One region of the Streptomyces antibioticus genome, then DNA from elsewhere that is predicted to be linked to it. Evidence: riboswitches for the same ligand, from Rfam matches in the RefSeq annotation. Region 1 holds a riboswitch; each other region holds the start of a gene.
What was found. A riboswitch is a leader RNA that binds a small molecule or an ion and turns the genes downstream of it on or off. The one in region 1 is predicted to bind cyclic di-AMP.

Region 1 (4,872 bases):
ATCTCCTCCTGCACCCTCACGGGCACACGGACATGTACACGTCTCGCGCGGAACATGAACCCCCCTGGTTCGCGAACACCGTCACCGCTCTGACCGTCACGACCGCCGCAGCCGCCCCGCCCCCTTCAGCACCCGTGCCGCCGTCGCCGCGAGCCTCGGCCGGCTGCGCACGAAGTGGTGCGCCCGCCGGGACGGCTCACGGCCGAGCCAGTAGAGCGCGGCGCCCACCCCCGGACGCGTCCACGCCCCCTCGAACACGGGGATCTCCCCGGTCTTCAGCGAGTCCTTGTACTCGGCCGCGCCCCGCCCCAGGTCGAGCAGGCCGATGCCCGCGGCGGCCGCCGCCTCCGCCATCCGCAGATGCAGCACCAGACCCGGCGAGTACTTCGCGAACTCCGTGTCGTACGACGGGAACCAGCACGCCAGCACGGTCGACGACCGCAGGCCGAAGTGCGCCGCGATCGGCTTGTCCCCGGCGTACAGGACGGACAGCGTGCCGGAGCACTCCGGCGCGCGCGTCTCGTGCAGGGTGTGCACGAGCCGGGTGATCCAGGGCTGCGCGAACCGGTCGCGGCGCCCGGTCCTGCGGTACTGGGCGGACTTCCACGCCATGAGCGTGCGCAGCGCCGCCGGATCGCGTTCGTCGAACACGAACCGCAGCTCCCCGACCTGCCGGCCGAGCCTGCGCTCCTTGGCGAGGGTCGTCTTGAGGAACTTCGGCGACTGGGCCCGCAGCACGGACTCGTACGTCTCGTAGCCCTTCTCGACGTCGATGACATAGGCGGTGTACTCGGCCGCCGCGTGCGGCACCAGCAGCCCCTGTTCCGCCTCCAGGTTGTCGAAGGCGAAGCTGGACAGGGAGGCGGCCCGCATCAGTTCGTCGGCGTTCAGCCCGAGGCCGGGGGCCAGGACGGCACCCTGTGCGTCGGAGACGCCGTAGGCGAGGGCCTGGCCGCGGCCGAGGCGCCCGCGCTCATGGGGCAGGAAGCCGACCGGCTCACGCCCCTCGTACACCACCGCGACCCGCGCGCGCGGCCGTACCCGGCCGACGGCGTCGGTGAACTCCGGTTCCATGAACGGGTTGCGGGGCGCGGTCGAGGCGGCCCGCAGGGCGCGCCATCGTTCCCGTTCCCCCTCGCCGAGATCCTTCGGACTCAGCACACGAATGCGCCCACTGCTCAACCTGACCCCCCGATCAAGTCCCCCCTGGACACCTGGACGGTACCGCTCCACACCGGGCGTGCGGTAGGTAGCGGAGCATGTTGTTGCCAACCGGTGCAGAAGGCTTTAACCGGTCTGTACCCGACGATGCGCCGAAACCGGTTCCGGGGCCTTCGACCGGCACCGTGAGCGTCTCCGGTCAACTGTGGCAGGGGAGTTGGCAGAAGCGGACCGGACTTCGCCCTCGTCCGGTTCGCGTCGAGTCCGAGGGGTGCGGGATACGTATTCTCTGATCATGGCCGCACCCCTCGCATATGCCGCGCGCACCGCGTACTCCCTCATCGCCACCGACCTGGACGGAACGCTGCTCCGCGGCGACGACACCTTCTCCGACCGGTCGCTCGACGCGCTCGCGCGGGTGGCGGCCGCCGGCGCACGCCATCTGGTCGTGACGGGCCGACCGGCGCCCCGCGTAAGGCCGTTGCTCGACCGCCTGCACAGCAGGGGGCTCGCGGTGTGCGGCCAGGGCGCGCAGTTGTACGACGCCGGCGCGAACCGACTGCTCTGGTCGGTCACCCTGGACCGGGAGTTGGCCGAGACCGCGCTCGGCAAGATCGAGGCCGAGGTCGGGCAGGTGTACGCGGCCGTCGACCAGGACGGCGTCGACGGGCTCACCCTCATCGAGCCCGGCTACGAGATGCCGCACCCGACCCTTCCGGCGCTGCGCGTCGCCTCCCGGGACGACCTGTGGTGCGAGCCGATCAGCAAGGTGCTGCTGCGCCATCCGGCCCTGTCCGACGACGAGTTGGCGGCGACGGCCCGCTCGGTGGTGGGCTCGCTCGCCACGGTCACCATGTCCGGGCCCGGCACGGTGGAGCTCCAGCCGTGCGGGATCACCAAGGCGACCGGCCTGGCGCTGGCCGCCGAGCACCTCGGCGTCGGCCCGGCGGAGACCGTCGCCTTCGGGGACATGCCCAACGACATCCCGATGTTCGTGTGGGCCGGGCACGGGGTGGCGATGGCCAACGCGCACCCGGAGCTGAAGGCGCTGGCCGACGAGGTGACGACGTCGAACGAGGACGACGGCGTGGCCGTCGTCCTCGAACGTCTCTATCCCTGACCGACTCCCGATCCGGGGGTCGGCTCGGCTCAGTACGCGCCGAACACGTTGTCGATCGAGCCGTAGCGCGCGGCCGCGTAGTTGCAGGCGGCGGTGATGTTGGCGACCGGGTCGAACGGGTCGAACGAGGTCCCGGCCACGTGGTACGCGGTGAAGGTCGGGTCGATCACCTGGAGCAGGCCCTTGGACGGGGTGCCCTTGGCCGCGTTGGAGTCCCACAGGTTGATGGCGGCCGGGTTGCCCGACGACTCGCGGATGATGTTGCGGTGGATGCCGTTGTAGCTGCCCGGGATGCGCTTCTCGGCCATGATCGCGAGCGATTCGCGGATCCAGCCGTCCAGGTTGTTGGGGTACCCGGCGACGGTGGTGCTCGTGTTGCCGGCCGAGGTGGCGGCGGACGCGGTGGTCGCGCCGACGAGCGGCAGGGCGAGCACACCGGCGCCGGCGGCGGCCACGGCGAGGGTGCGGGCGATACGGGTGCGGCGGGTACGGCGGTGCTGAGCGGCAGCGGGCATGACGAGGTTCCTCTCCGGCGCCTGCGAGGTGAGCTGTCGGGTTCGGGCGGGAGCTGCCCGGCCGCGTCCGGACGGACGCGACTTCACCCCGAGCCGTACCGTTGTGTCCGTTTTCGTGGACATTTCGGTAGGGCGACTTACCTGGTTCCCCCGCTCCTGCCATGAGTTCTCGGTGGGTGCCGGGCGGCGGCAGGATTCGGCGTTCCGCTCGACAGGCCGGGAACGTATGCGAGAGCACATGTCCGGAACAAGAGGCCAATTCACAGTTCGGGCCTATTGACCTTGATCAGGGCTCTATGGGGTGCTTGATCCTTTGTGATCGCAAAGCCTCAACTCGCCTGAGTGGCACGAGGAGTCGGGGGGTACCCGCAGGGTGTCGCCCCGCGGGGCCGGACCAGGGGGAGTGAGCCAACTCACCGGCATCCACAAGAGGGGTGAAACGGGCAATAAGCCCATGCTCTGCGTAAAGGGTCGCGGCCCTGTCGGGCTTCCGCATTCCCCCGTATTGCCCACCTTGGATTTGCGGTGAATGTCTCTTCATATCGCCTGATCAGAAACATATCGGTCGGGATCCGACACCGCCCGCCCTGACCAGGGCGCCTCCCGGGCGAGTGCATTCGGGCCCGGGCGGACGTGGGGGCTATCGGTGATCGAAACGTGACCGGATACGCTGACTTGAGTGAGCGCAGAGACCTATCGACAAACCGCGTAATCGCCCGTAGACACCAGCAGACAGGAGACCCCTCGTGACCGTCGTCGAGCCGTTCGGGCTGAGCGTGCGGGACCAGGCTCTGGAAGCCGATGTCCAGGCCGGACTGGCGGCTGTCGAGGAAGGCTTGCTCGAGGCCACCAAGAGTGAGGTTCCGTTCATCACGGAAGCCGCACAGCACCTCCTGCGGGCCGGCGGGAAGCGGTTCCGCCCGCTGCTCGTGATGCTCGCGGCGCGCTTCGGCGACCCGTACGCGCCGGGGGTCGTGCCGTCCGCCGTGGTGGTCGAGCTGACCCATCTGGCGACCCTGTACCACGACGACGTCATGGACGAGGCGGCCGTGCGGCGCGGGGTGCCCAGCGCCAACGCCCGCTGGGGCAACTCCCTCGCCGTCCTCACCGGCGACTTCCTCTTCGCGCGGGCCTCGCACATCCTGGCCGACCTCGGCCCCGAGGCCGTACGGGTCCAGGCCGAGGCGTTCGAGCGGCTGGTCACGGGCCAGATCCTGGAGACCGCGGGACCGGTCGACGGACGGGACCCGGTCGAGCACTACCTCGACGTGCTCGGCGGCAAGACCGGCTCACTGGTCGCGGTCTCCTGCCGCTTCGGCGCGATGATGTCCGGCGCCGACGACACGGTCGTCGACGTGCTCACCCAGTACGGCGAGCGGCTCGGCGTCGCCTTCCAGTTGGCGGACGACGTCCTGGACATCGCCTCCGCCTCCCACGAGTCCGGCAAGACGCCCGGCACCGACCTGCGCGAGGGCGTGCCCACGCTTCCGGTGCTGCGGCTGCGGGAGCGCGCCGCCCGGCAGGGGCTCCCCGAGGACGTCGCGCTGTGCGAGCTGCTCGACTCCGACCTCAGCGACGACGCCCGGCTCGCCGAGGCGGTCGCCGCGCTGCGCGACCACCCGGCGCTGGAGCAGGCCCGCCGGGACACCGTGCGCTACGCCAAGGAGGCGCGCGCCGCACTGGCCCCGCTCCCCGAGTGCGACGCGAAGTCCGCGCTGACGGAGCTGTGCGACGCGGTGGTGCACCGGGCGGGCTGAACCGCCACCGGGGGCTGAACCGCCGTTCCCCTCTCCCGCGGTCCCCCTCCGCTTCCGTCCCTGGTGCGTCGTCGCGCGACCCCTACGGGTCCGGGCGGGCCACCGCCCTCGGTTGTCATACCGGAGGCGTACACGGAGTTGAGTCCTCGGGGTGACGCTTCGTCGGCGCCGATTTGGTCAGATGGACATCACGGAAAACACCACTCCTCACCGATTCGGGTGAGAATGGCGGCTCGGGGTGGGGACGTTCGCACGTGAGAGACCGGCCGCCGCCGACGACGGAGGTAAGGCACACATGGCACCGAACGCAACCGACGAC
Region 2 (4,872 bases), 190 kb from region 1:
GTACCAGCCCAGCGCGAGGACCAGCAGGGCGATGGTCACCGTGCGCAGGACGTGCTCGTCGTCGACGTTCCACAGGTACATCTCCGCGCTGTCGGCCGCGATGAGCTTCGTGCCGGCGAGCGCCGAGATGGCGAGCGCCCCGCCCGCCACCCACTGGTCCCCGGCGCCCTCGGTCACCTGCCGCGGGTCGAACCGCGCCAGCATCAGCACATAGAGCACCAGCCCCAGCCAGAACAGCACCAGCGCGGCGTGCGCCAGCCACTCCGTCAGCTCCTCCGCGGCCAGGGTCGCCGCCAGCACCGCGAGCCCCTCGGTGGCCACACAGCACAGGAAGACCGCCCCGGGCATCCGCCGCGTCCAGTGCCGCATGACGCGCAGCAGCAGCACGGGCCACAGGACCGCCGCGACCGCCAGCAGCGCCTCGGCCGGGACCGGCCAGCCCAGGGTCGACAGCCGGGTCCCGAGGACGGTCGTGGCGGCCACGGCGGTCAGCCCGCCCGGCGTCGACGCCTCCGTCAGCCAGCGCTCGCGCTCCCGCACCAGCCGGAGGACGAAGTCCGCGGCCAGCCCCACCCAGCCGATACCGGCCAGCGCCAGCATCACGCGCGACAGGCCCTCGTGGCCGGCCAGGTGCAGGGCGATCGACAGGATGCCGGTCGCCATCACGGCGGCCCCGGCCGCCGGGGGACGCTCCGCCCACCAGGCACGAAGGGCGGGACCGGCGGGACCGGAGGAGGGCGCGGAGGAGGGGGAGCCGGGCATGGAGCCGATGCTAGGGAGTGCGCGGCGCCTTCAGCGGGGGCACGCGCGCGGGGGCGGCGAAAAACCGGCATACGCGCGCGTACCGCCGAAAACGCGTACCACCGGAAAGCGGTCCACGCGCGTGTGCGTGCGTCAGGCCGGCCGGACCACGCTGTGGATCGCCGACTCGCCGTCGTAGTAGACCGACTCCTCGCGCACGTACGTGCCCGGCTTCGGGGCGTGGATCATCATGCCGTTGCCTGTGTAGATGCCGACGTGGCTGACGCCCTCGTAGAAGAACACCAGGTCACCGGGGCGGGCGTCGGTGAGGGAGACGGTGGTGCCGAAGGTCACCTGGTCGTAGGTGGTGCGCGGCAGGGCGACGCCTGCGGCCTTCCAGGCGGCCTGGGTGAGGCCGGAGCAGTCGTAGGAGCCGGGGCCGGTCGCGCCCCAGACGTACGGCTTGCCGATCTGCGCGCGGGCGAAGGCGAGTGTCTTCTCGGCCTTGGTGGAGACCACGCCGCTCTGGGACGGCGAAGGCGAGGGCGAGGGCGAGGGCGAGGGGGAGGGAGACGGGGACGGGGACGGGGACGACGTGCCCGTGTCCGTGGCCGGCGCGGCGGCCGCCTGTCGCTGCGCCAGTTCCGCCGCCTTGCGCGCGGCCTCCTCCTGGCGCTGCCGCTCGATCGCCGCCAGTCGCGCCTGCTCCTGGGCGGTCAGCCGGGACAGCAGCTCGCGCGCGGTGGCGAGCTTCTTCTGGACCGTCGCCTTGGCGGTCTTCAGCTCGCGCTGGGTGTCGGTGAGCGCGGCGAGACTCTCACCGGCCTCCCGGCGCTTCCGCATCGTCGTCGACTGCTCGGTAACGTAGTCGTCGACCATGCCCTTCTGACGTTCGGTCAGGCGCCCCATGAGCTGGGCCTGGTCGACGTAGTCCTGCGGGGTGTCGGCGAGCAGGAAGGCCGCCGTGTCCGGCGCGGCGGCTCCGGTGCGGTACTGGGCGGCGGCGAAGGAACCCAGCTCCTCGCGCGCCTCGTTGAGGTTCTGGGTGCGTCGGGCGACGTCGTCGAGGAGACCGGCGACGCGCTTGCGCTGGGTGGTCGTCCTCTCCTTGGCGGCGTTGTACTTCTCGGTCGCCGACTCGGCCTGGCGGTAGAGGTCGCCGACCTTCTTCTCGACCTCCTCCAGGCTCGGTGTGCCGTCGTCCGAGGAGGGGGCGGCGTCGGCCGACTGGGAGAACAGGGCCACGGACGTGAGGGCGGCGGTGGCGAGGGCGGGTGTGCGGATGCCCGCCACGCGCGGACCGGAGGCACGCCGTGGCTTGCGGTGCTGCGACGCCAAAGGAGGCGACTCCTTCCATCGTCCGCCTACCGGGTTAGCTGTCGGGTTCGGGCGGGTGGTTCGGAAGGGTTGCCCTACGGCCTGTCCCCGCGCGGGACGGGGAGTCGGGCCGATTCACCCCGGAGTTTCGGTGGGTCCCCGGCTCCGGGCGCCGCACGGAAGGGGGCGTGGCCGGACTCGGCGGAGGCCGCGCGGCCCGGCGAGGTTCGCCGGTGGAGGTCGTACGGCCTGTTCGGCACGGTAGCCAACGTGTGAGGCCCTTGTGAAGGTTGATGGGTGATATGTCCGATACATTTTCGTGACCTGAGGGAAAGGGTCCTCGTTCGATCACGGGTTGTGATAAGGCCGCGCCGGAAGGTGAGTGGCGGGATGTTTCGGGGACCGGGACCGGTTGTCAGTGGCGCCCCCTAGACTCGGAGAGCGATGAGCAGCCTCTTTGACGACAGCTTCCTGGCGGACCTCCAGGGCCCCCGCGCCCATGAGGAGGAGCCCCCGCCGCCGCCCGAGGACGATCACTCTCCGGAGCAGCTTCCGGACGATCTGTTCGGCGGGAAGTTCGACACGCCCCCGGACCGGGACGCCCACTACCGCGACGGCGCCCCGCGCCCGGTGCTGGACGCGGCGGCCCTCCTGGACGGGCTGAACGACAACCAGCGCGCGGCCGTCGTGCACGCCGGCACCCCGCTGCTCATCGTGGCCGGCGCCGGCTCCGGCAAGACGCGCGTGCTCACCCACCGCATCGCCCACCTGCTCGCCGAGCGCCAGGTCCACCCGGGCCAGATCCTCGCGATCACCTTCACCAACAAGGCCGCGGGCGAGATGAAGGAGCGCGTCGAGCAGCTCGTCGGCCCGCGCGCGAACGCCATGTGGGTGATGACGTTCCACAGCGCGTGCGTGCGGATCCTGCGCCGCGAGTCGAAGAAGCTCGGCTTCACCTCCTCCTTCTCGATCTACGACGCCGCCGACTCCAAGCGTCTGATGGCGCTCGTCTGCCGCGATCTGGACCTCGACCCCAAGCGCTACCCGCCGAAGTCCTTCAGCGCCAAGATCAGCAACCTGAAGAACGAGCTGATCGACGAGGAGGACTTCGCGGCCCAGGCAGGTGACGGCTTCGAGAAGACCCTCGCCCAGGCGTACGCCATGTACCAGTCGCGGCTGCGCGAGGCGAACGCCCTCGACTTCGACGACCTGATCATGACGACGGTCAATCTGCTGCGCGCCTTCCCCGATGTCGCCGAGCACTACCGCCGCCGCTTCCGGCACGTCCTGGTCGACGAGTACCAGGACACCAACCACGCCCAGTACGCCCTGGTCAGGGAGCTGGTCGGCACCTCCGAGCACCCGGTCGACGTCCCCCCGAACGAGTTCGACGTACCGCCGGCCGAGCTGTGCGTCGTGGGCGACGCCGACCAGTCGATCTACGCCTTCCGGGGCGCGACGATCCGCAACATCCTCCAGTTCGAGGAGGACTACCCGGACGCGACGACGATCCTGCTGGAGCAGAACTACCGCTCCACGCAGACCATCCTGTCCGCCGCCAACGCGGTCATCGAGCGCAACGAGTCCCGCCGCCCCAAGAACCTGTGGACCAACGCGGGCGCGGGCGCGCGCATCACCGGCTATGTCGCCGACACCGAGCACGACGAGGCGCAGTTCGTCGCCGACGAGATAGACCGCCTCACGGACGCGGGCGACGCCAAGGCCGGTGACGTCGCGGTCTTCTACCGCACCAACGCCCAGTCCCGTGTCTTCGAAGAGGTCTTCATCCGCGTCGGCCTGCCCTACAAGGTCGTCGGCGGAGTCCGCTTCTACGAGCGCAAGGAGGTCCGGGACGTCCTGGCCTATCTGCGGGTCCTGGCCAACCCGGAGGACTCCGTCCCGCTGCGCCGCATCCTCAACGTGCCCAAGCGCGGCATCGGCGAGCGCGCCGAGGCGATGATCGACGCGCTCTCCCAGCGGGAGAAGATCAGCTTCCCGCAGGCGCTCAAGCGCGTCGACGAGGCGTACGGCATGGCCGCGCGCTCCACCAACGCCGTGAAGCGGTTCAACGTCCTGATGGACGAGCTGCGCACGATCGTCGAGTCCGGCGCCGGCCCCGCCACCGTCCTGGAGGCCGTGCTCGAACGCACCGGCTATCTCGCCGAGTTGCAGGCGTCCACCGACCCGCAGGACGAGACCCGCATCGAGAACCTCCAGGAACTCGCTGCCGTGGCCCTGGAGTTCGAGCAGGAGACCGCCGAGGCCGAAGGGGGCGCGGCGACCGGTGGGCTCGCCGCCTTCCTGGAGCGGGTCGCGCTGGTCGCCGACTCCGACCAGATCCCCGACGAGGACGAGGACGGCTCGGGCGTCATCACCCTGATGACCCTGCACACCGCCAAGGGCCTGGAGTTCCCGGTCGTCTTCCTCACCGGCATGGAGGACGGCGTCTTCCCGCACATGCGCGCCCTCGGCCAGACCAAGGAGCTGGAGGAGGAGCGCCGGCTGGCCTACGTCGGCATCACCCGCGCGCGGGAGCGGCTCTACCTCACCCGCTCCGCCCTGCGCAGCGCCTGGGGCCAGCCGTCGTACAACCCGCCCTCCCGGTTCCTGGAGGAGATCCCGGGGACGCACGTGGACTGGAAGCGGACGGGCGCGGCCGCGCCGGTGTCCTCCGGGCCGGTGTCCGGGGTCGCGGCCTCGCTGTCCTCGTCCCGCTCGCGCTCCTCGGCCTCCGGCGCGTCCGGATTCGCGACCCGCCGGGGCGCGGCGGAGAAGCCGGTGGTCGCGCTGGCCGTCGGCGACCGGGTCACCCAC
Region 3 (4,872 bases), 850 kb from region 1:
CGACCCGATAGGCGGCTCGCCCCGACCCGAACAGCCCGGCGCCGCCCACGACCGTCCGCCCGCGCCAGCACCACCTCCGACCGTCCCGCGCCGGCGGCGCCCGGCACGACACCCTCGCCGCCCCCGCCGCTCAGCCCGACGGCGCCCAGCACGCCGCCGCCGCTCAGTCCGACGCCGCCGTGAGCCGTCCCACTTCCCCCTCCGTCAGCTTCAGATCCGCCACCGCCAGCAGGGCGGGGAGTTGTTCCGGGGTGCGGGCCGAGGCGATGGGGGCGGTGACCGTCGGGCGGGCGGCGAGCCAGGACAGGGCGACCGTGGCGACCTCGGCGCCGCGCTCGCGGGCGATCTCGTCCAGCACGAGAAGGACCCGGCGGCCCCGCTCCGTCTCCAGGTGCCCGGCGGCCCTCCCCGCCCGCGCGCTGTCCACCGTCGCACCGCCCGGCCGGTACTTGCCGGTGAGGAAGCCGGAGGCGAGCCCGGAGTAGGGGAGGGCGGCGAGCCCCGAGCGCTCGGCGAGGTCCTGGAGGGCGCCCTCGTAGGTGTCGCGGGAGACCAGGTTGTAGTGGGGCTGGAGCGCCACGTACCGGGCGAGGCCCTCGCGGTCGGCGAACTCCAGGGACGCCCGGAGGCGTTCGGGCGAGATGTTGGAGGCGGCCGTGTACCGCACCTTGCCCGCCCGCACCAGGTCGTCGAGCGCGCCGACGATCTCCTCGACCGGCACCTCGGGCTTGTCGAAGTGGGTGTAGTACAGGTCGATGTGGTCGGTGCCGAGGCGGCGCAGGGAGGCGTCGGCGGCGGCCTTGATGTTGGCGGCGGTCAGGCCGGGGAAGTCCGGGTGCTGGCTGACCTTGGTGGCGATCACCAGGTCGTCGCGGTTGCCGCGGGCGGCGATCCAGCGGCCGATCAGGGTCTCGGACTCGCCGCCGCTGTTGCCCTCGATCCACGCCGAGTAGGAGTCGGCGGTGTCGAGGAAGTTGCCGCCGGCGGCGGTGTAGGCGTCGAGGACGGCGAAGGAGGCGGTCTCGTCGGCGGTCCAGCCGAAGACGTTGCCGCCGAGGGCGAGCGGGAAGACCTGGAGGTCGGAGGTGCCGAGCTTGCGAAGAGCAGTCATGCCTCTTCCCAACGGTCACCGGTGCCGGGACGATTCCGCCCGCCGTGCGAACAGCGTGTGAAGCGGCGGGCGGATCAGTCCGAGCCGGGAAACCTCAGGGGTTGAGGCCCTTGCTCCGCAGCCAGGCCCCCGGGTCGATGCCCGACGCACTGCCGCCCGGGTGGACCTCCAGGTGGAGGTGGGCGCCGGTGACGTTGCCGGTGGCGCCGACGCGGCCGATGACATCGCCGGTCGCGACCTTCTGGCCGACGCTGACGCTGATCGACGACTGGTGGGCGTACCAGATCTCGGTGCCGTCGTCGAGGGTGAGCACGGTCTTGTAGCCGTACGAGCCGTCCCAGCCCGCCGACGTGATCGTGCCGCTGTGCACGGCCTTGATCAGCGTGCCCGTGGGGGCGGCGAAGTCCAGGCCGGTGTGGTAGCCGGAGGACCAGTAGGCGCCGGCCTCACCGAAGGTCGAGGTGATCGTGTACGAGGAGGTCGGCAGCGCGTACTGCGTGGCCAGCTCGGCGAGGCGCGCGGCCTCGGCCTTCTCCTTGGCCTCCGCCTCGGCCTTCTCCTTGGCGGCGGTGGCCTTGGTCTCCGCCTCCTTCTCGGCCTTGGCGACGGCGTCGGCCTCGGCCTTGGCCGCGGCTTCCGCGGCGGCGAGCTGGGCCTGCGTCTCGACCTGCGTCTGCTGCGACTCGACCTGGGCCATGATCCGGCTGCGCAGGGCCTCGCCGGCGTCGGCGGCGCTCTGCGGGGCGGTGTCGTCGGCCTGCGGGGTGGTCACGCTGCCGAAGCTGCTGAGCGTGGGGGCGGTGTCCTCGGCGGGCTCGTCGTCGGATATCAGCGAGCCGACGTTCGGCAGGTCCGGCATGGAGATGGAGACCGGGGCCTTGCCTGTGTTGGCGCTGGCCATCCCGCCGGCGCTGACGGCGGCGATGACGCCGACGCCGAGCACGGTGGAGCTACGGGCGAACCCTCCTCCGCCGCCGCGCTGCTTGGCGACCCGGTGCTTGCCCCGGACCGGGCGGACGGACTCCGCGGTGGGGTTCCACTCCTCCCAGGGGCCCTCGTCGTCGGTGCGCGCGCCGCCGTAGACGAAGGTGTCGGCGGACCGCTGACTCGGCACGAACGGGGCTTCGGGGGCAGGCCGGTTGGACACCACGCGGGCGCACTCCTTTCCTTCCGCCGCCTACCGGGTTAGCTGACGGGTTCGGAGCGGGAAGGTCTCCTACGCGCGTATACCGTTCGTGACTCTGCGAGTTCACGGGCGGCTGCCGTGCGATTCACCCCAAGGTGGTGGTTCCCCGGTTCCCTTGCGGGATTCGGCGCGTGCGCACGGAGCCGTCGCTTGTGACGGCTGGGACGACCGCGCTGCGTTATCGAACGTTAATAGACCCGGGGGCGCTATTCCAAGCTGTTCCCCTTGATCAACAACATTTCTGGCCTGGACTTTCAGGCCATGAACGATGAAAAACGGGCGAGTTGACCGGCGCCGCCCCTACCCCGGGAACCGTTCAGTAGTCATCCCCGTTTTGATGGTGACTCACTTGTTATGCGCAGAGCGCACGGCCGGTCACCGGTGGTAGCCGCACATGGACGCGGAACGCACCGAGGGCCGGAACCCTCTCGGATTCCGGCCCTCGGCCTTCAGTAGCGGGGACAGGATTTGAACCTGCGACCTCTGGGTTATGAGCCCAGCGAGCTACCGAGCTGCTCCACCCCGCGTCGATGAACACCACTCTACGCCATCCCGGGGGTGGAAAGCACATCGGTTATCCGGGCAGGTGCCGGTTGGGCTTCTGGGCCCGTTCCGCGTACTCCGGGAGGACGACGACGTCGACGCCGTGGGCCGCCAGCAGGCCGCTGCCGTCCGCGTTCTTCACGAAGGTGTCCGGCTCCCGCCAGGCCGTGACGACCCGGCGCACCCCCGCGTCCAGGACGAGCCGGGCGCACGGCGTGGGCCGGGAGGCGCGGACGGCGCAGGGTTCGAGGCTGCTGTAGACGGTGGCGCCGGCCAGCCGCGGGTCGGCGGGGTCGAGCTTGGCGAGGGCCGCCTCCTCGGCGTGCGCCTGGAGGTCGTCGCCCTCGCGGGAGTGGCCGCGGGCCAGCTCGGTCCCGTCGGCGGCCACGACCACCGCGCCCACGCTGAACGCCGTGTCCGACGGCGGGCACTGCGTGGCCAGCTCGCAGGCGAGGGCGAGCCAGTGCCGGTCGGCCGCGGCGGGGAGGTCACCGGTGCCGGGGGCGGTGGGCTCGTAGCGCATGAGGACGACGTCCTCGATCCGCCGCGTCTCGGTCAGCCGGAGGCGTCCGCCCTGGTAGGCGCCGGGGCCGAAGAGCCGGGGCGCGTCCGGGTCGCCCACGAAGAGGGGGGCGAGGACGAGCTGGAGTTCGTCGGCGAGGCCCTGCTGGAGGAGCTGGCTGTGGACGGTGCCACCGCCCTCGACCATCAGCCGGCGCACCCCGCGCTCGTCGTGCAGATGGGTGAGGAGGCGCCGCCAGTCCAGCTCGGCGCCGAGGGGGACGACGTCCGCCGCGATGCCGAGCGCGCGGGCCCGTGCCGCGCCCTTCTCCGTCGTATAGACGACTTTCTCGCCGCCGCTGTGCCAGAAGCGGGCCTCCGGGTCCAGCTCGCCGGAGCCGCTGACGGTGACCTTGAGGGGGTACTCCGGCCGGCCCTCCGCGAGCCGGGCGGCGCGGCGGTCGGGGGAGTTCACCAGCAGCCGGGGGTTGTCGGCGCGGATGGTGCCGGCGCCGATCAGGATCGCGTCGACCGAGGCCCGTACGGCGTCGACCCGGTCGAAGTCGGCGGGGCTGGACAGGAGCAGGCGCTCGGAGGTGGTGTCGTCCAGGAAGCCGTCGAGGGAGACGGCGGCGGACAGCAGGACGTACGGGTACGGCATCGGCGCGGTTCTCCTGGGAGACGACGGAAGGTGCGGGGCCGGGGGATCTTGGTTCAAGTTTGAAACAAACCTACACTGGGGGCATGACGACCCGCTGGCTCACGCCCGAGGAGCAGCGCGCCTGGCGCGCGTACATGGCCGGCTATCTCCTCCTGGAGGACGCGATCGACCGGCAGCTCCAGCAGGAGGCCGGCATGCCCCACCTGTACTACTCCATCCTGGCGCACCTGTCCGAGACGGCGGAGCGGCGGCTGCGGATGACCGATCTCGCCGAGCGGCTGAAGATCACCCGCAGCAGGCTGACGTACGCGGTGACCCGGCTGGAGAAGGACGGGCTGGTGCGGCGCGAGGACTGCCCCTGGGACAAGCGCGGCAGCGTCGCCGTCCTGACGGACGAGGGCATGACGGTCCTGGAGAACGCGGCGCCCGGCCATGTCGAGACGGTCCGGGCCACCCTCTTCGACCGGCTCACCCCGGAGCAGGTGGGACAACTGGAGGAGATCTTCACGCAGGTCGCGCGCGGGCTCCAGGAGAGCGACGGGGACGCCGGGCCGCCGGAGGAACTGCCCTGGCGCAGACGCTCGTCGCCCTGCTCGGGCACCGCCTGAGGCGCCCCGGAACTGGTTGCTTCAACTTTAAAGCATGGGGTAGGGTCGCGTTTCGTCGATCTGCTTCAAATCTGAAGCAGTACGCCGCCTCGATGGCCCACCGGACCCGGGAGACCCGCATGCCCGACACCCCCGCCGCCACCCAGCGCGCCCGCGTCCGGGTACCGCTCCGCTTCCCGGACGGCTACTCCGTCGACGCCGAACTGGTCACCTTCCACGGTCTGGCCGACGGCCGGGAACACATCGCCGTGGTCCTCGGCGA

Region 2: linked by a shared signal. The riboswitch ahead of AFM16_RS23960 (C40 family peptidase) and the one ahead of AFM16_RS22950 (transglycosylase SLT domain-containing protein) in region 1 are both predicted to bind cyclic di-AMP.
Region 3: linked by a shared signal. The riboswitch ahead of AFM16_RS18865 (M23 family metallopeptidase) and the one ahead of AFM16_RS22950 (transglycosylase SLT domain-containing protein) in region 1 are both predicted to bind cyclic di-AMP.

What each region holds. Positions count from the first base shown of each region.
Region 1 is NZ_CM007717.1:5,053,851-5,058,722, forward strand. Features, by position in the region: gene AFM16_RS22940 (GNAT family N-acetyltransferase) at 97-1,167, opposite strand; gene AFM16_RS22945 (HAD family hydrolase) at 1,457-2,281, shown strand; gene AFM16_RS22950 (transglycosylase SLT domain-containing protein) at 2,311-2,796, opposite strand; cyclic di-AMP (ydaO/yuaA leader) riboswitch at 2,800-3,008, opposite strand; gene AFM16_RS22955 (polyprenyl synthetase family protein) at 3,543-4,553, shown strand; gene AFM16_RS22960 (LolA family protein) at 4,849-4,872, shown strand, end outside.
Region 2 is NZ_CM007717.1:5,248,711-5,253,582, forward strand. Features, by position in the region: gene AFM16_RS23955 (tellurite resistance/C4-dicarboxylate transporter family protein) at 1-762, opposite strand, end outside; gene AFM16_RS23960 (C40 family peptidase) at 895-2,079, opposite strand; cyclic di-AMP (ydaO/yuaA leader) riboswitch at 2,088-2,257, opposite strand; gene pcrA (DNA helicase PcrA) at 2,503-4,872, shown strand, end outside.
Region 3 is NZ_CM007717.1:4,203,211-4,208,082, forward strand. Features, by position in the region: gene AFM16_RS18860 (aldo/keto reductase) at 164-1,111, opposite strand; gene AFM16_RS18865 (M23 family metallopeptidase) at 1,206-2,261, opposite strand; cyclic di-AMP (ydaO/yuaA leader) riboswitch at 2,271-2,437, opposite strand; tRNA gene AFM16_RS18870 (tRNA-Met) at 2,751-2,824, opposite strand; gene AFM16_RS18875 (dihydrofolate reductase family protein) at 2,872-4,002, opposite strand; gene AFM16_RS18880 (MarR family winged helix-turn-helix transcriptional regulator) at 4,086-4,610, shown strand; gene AFM16_RS18885 (GTP cyclohydrolase II) at 4,730-4,872, shown strand, end outside.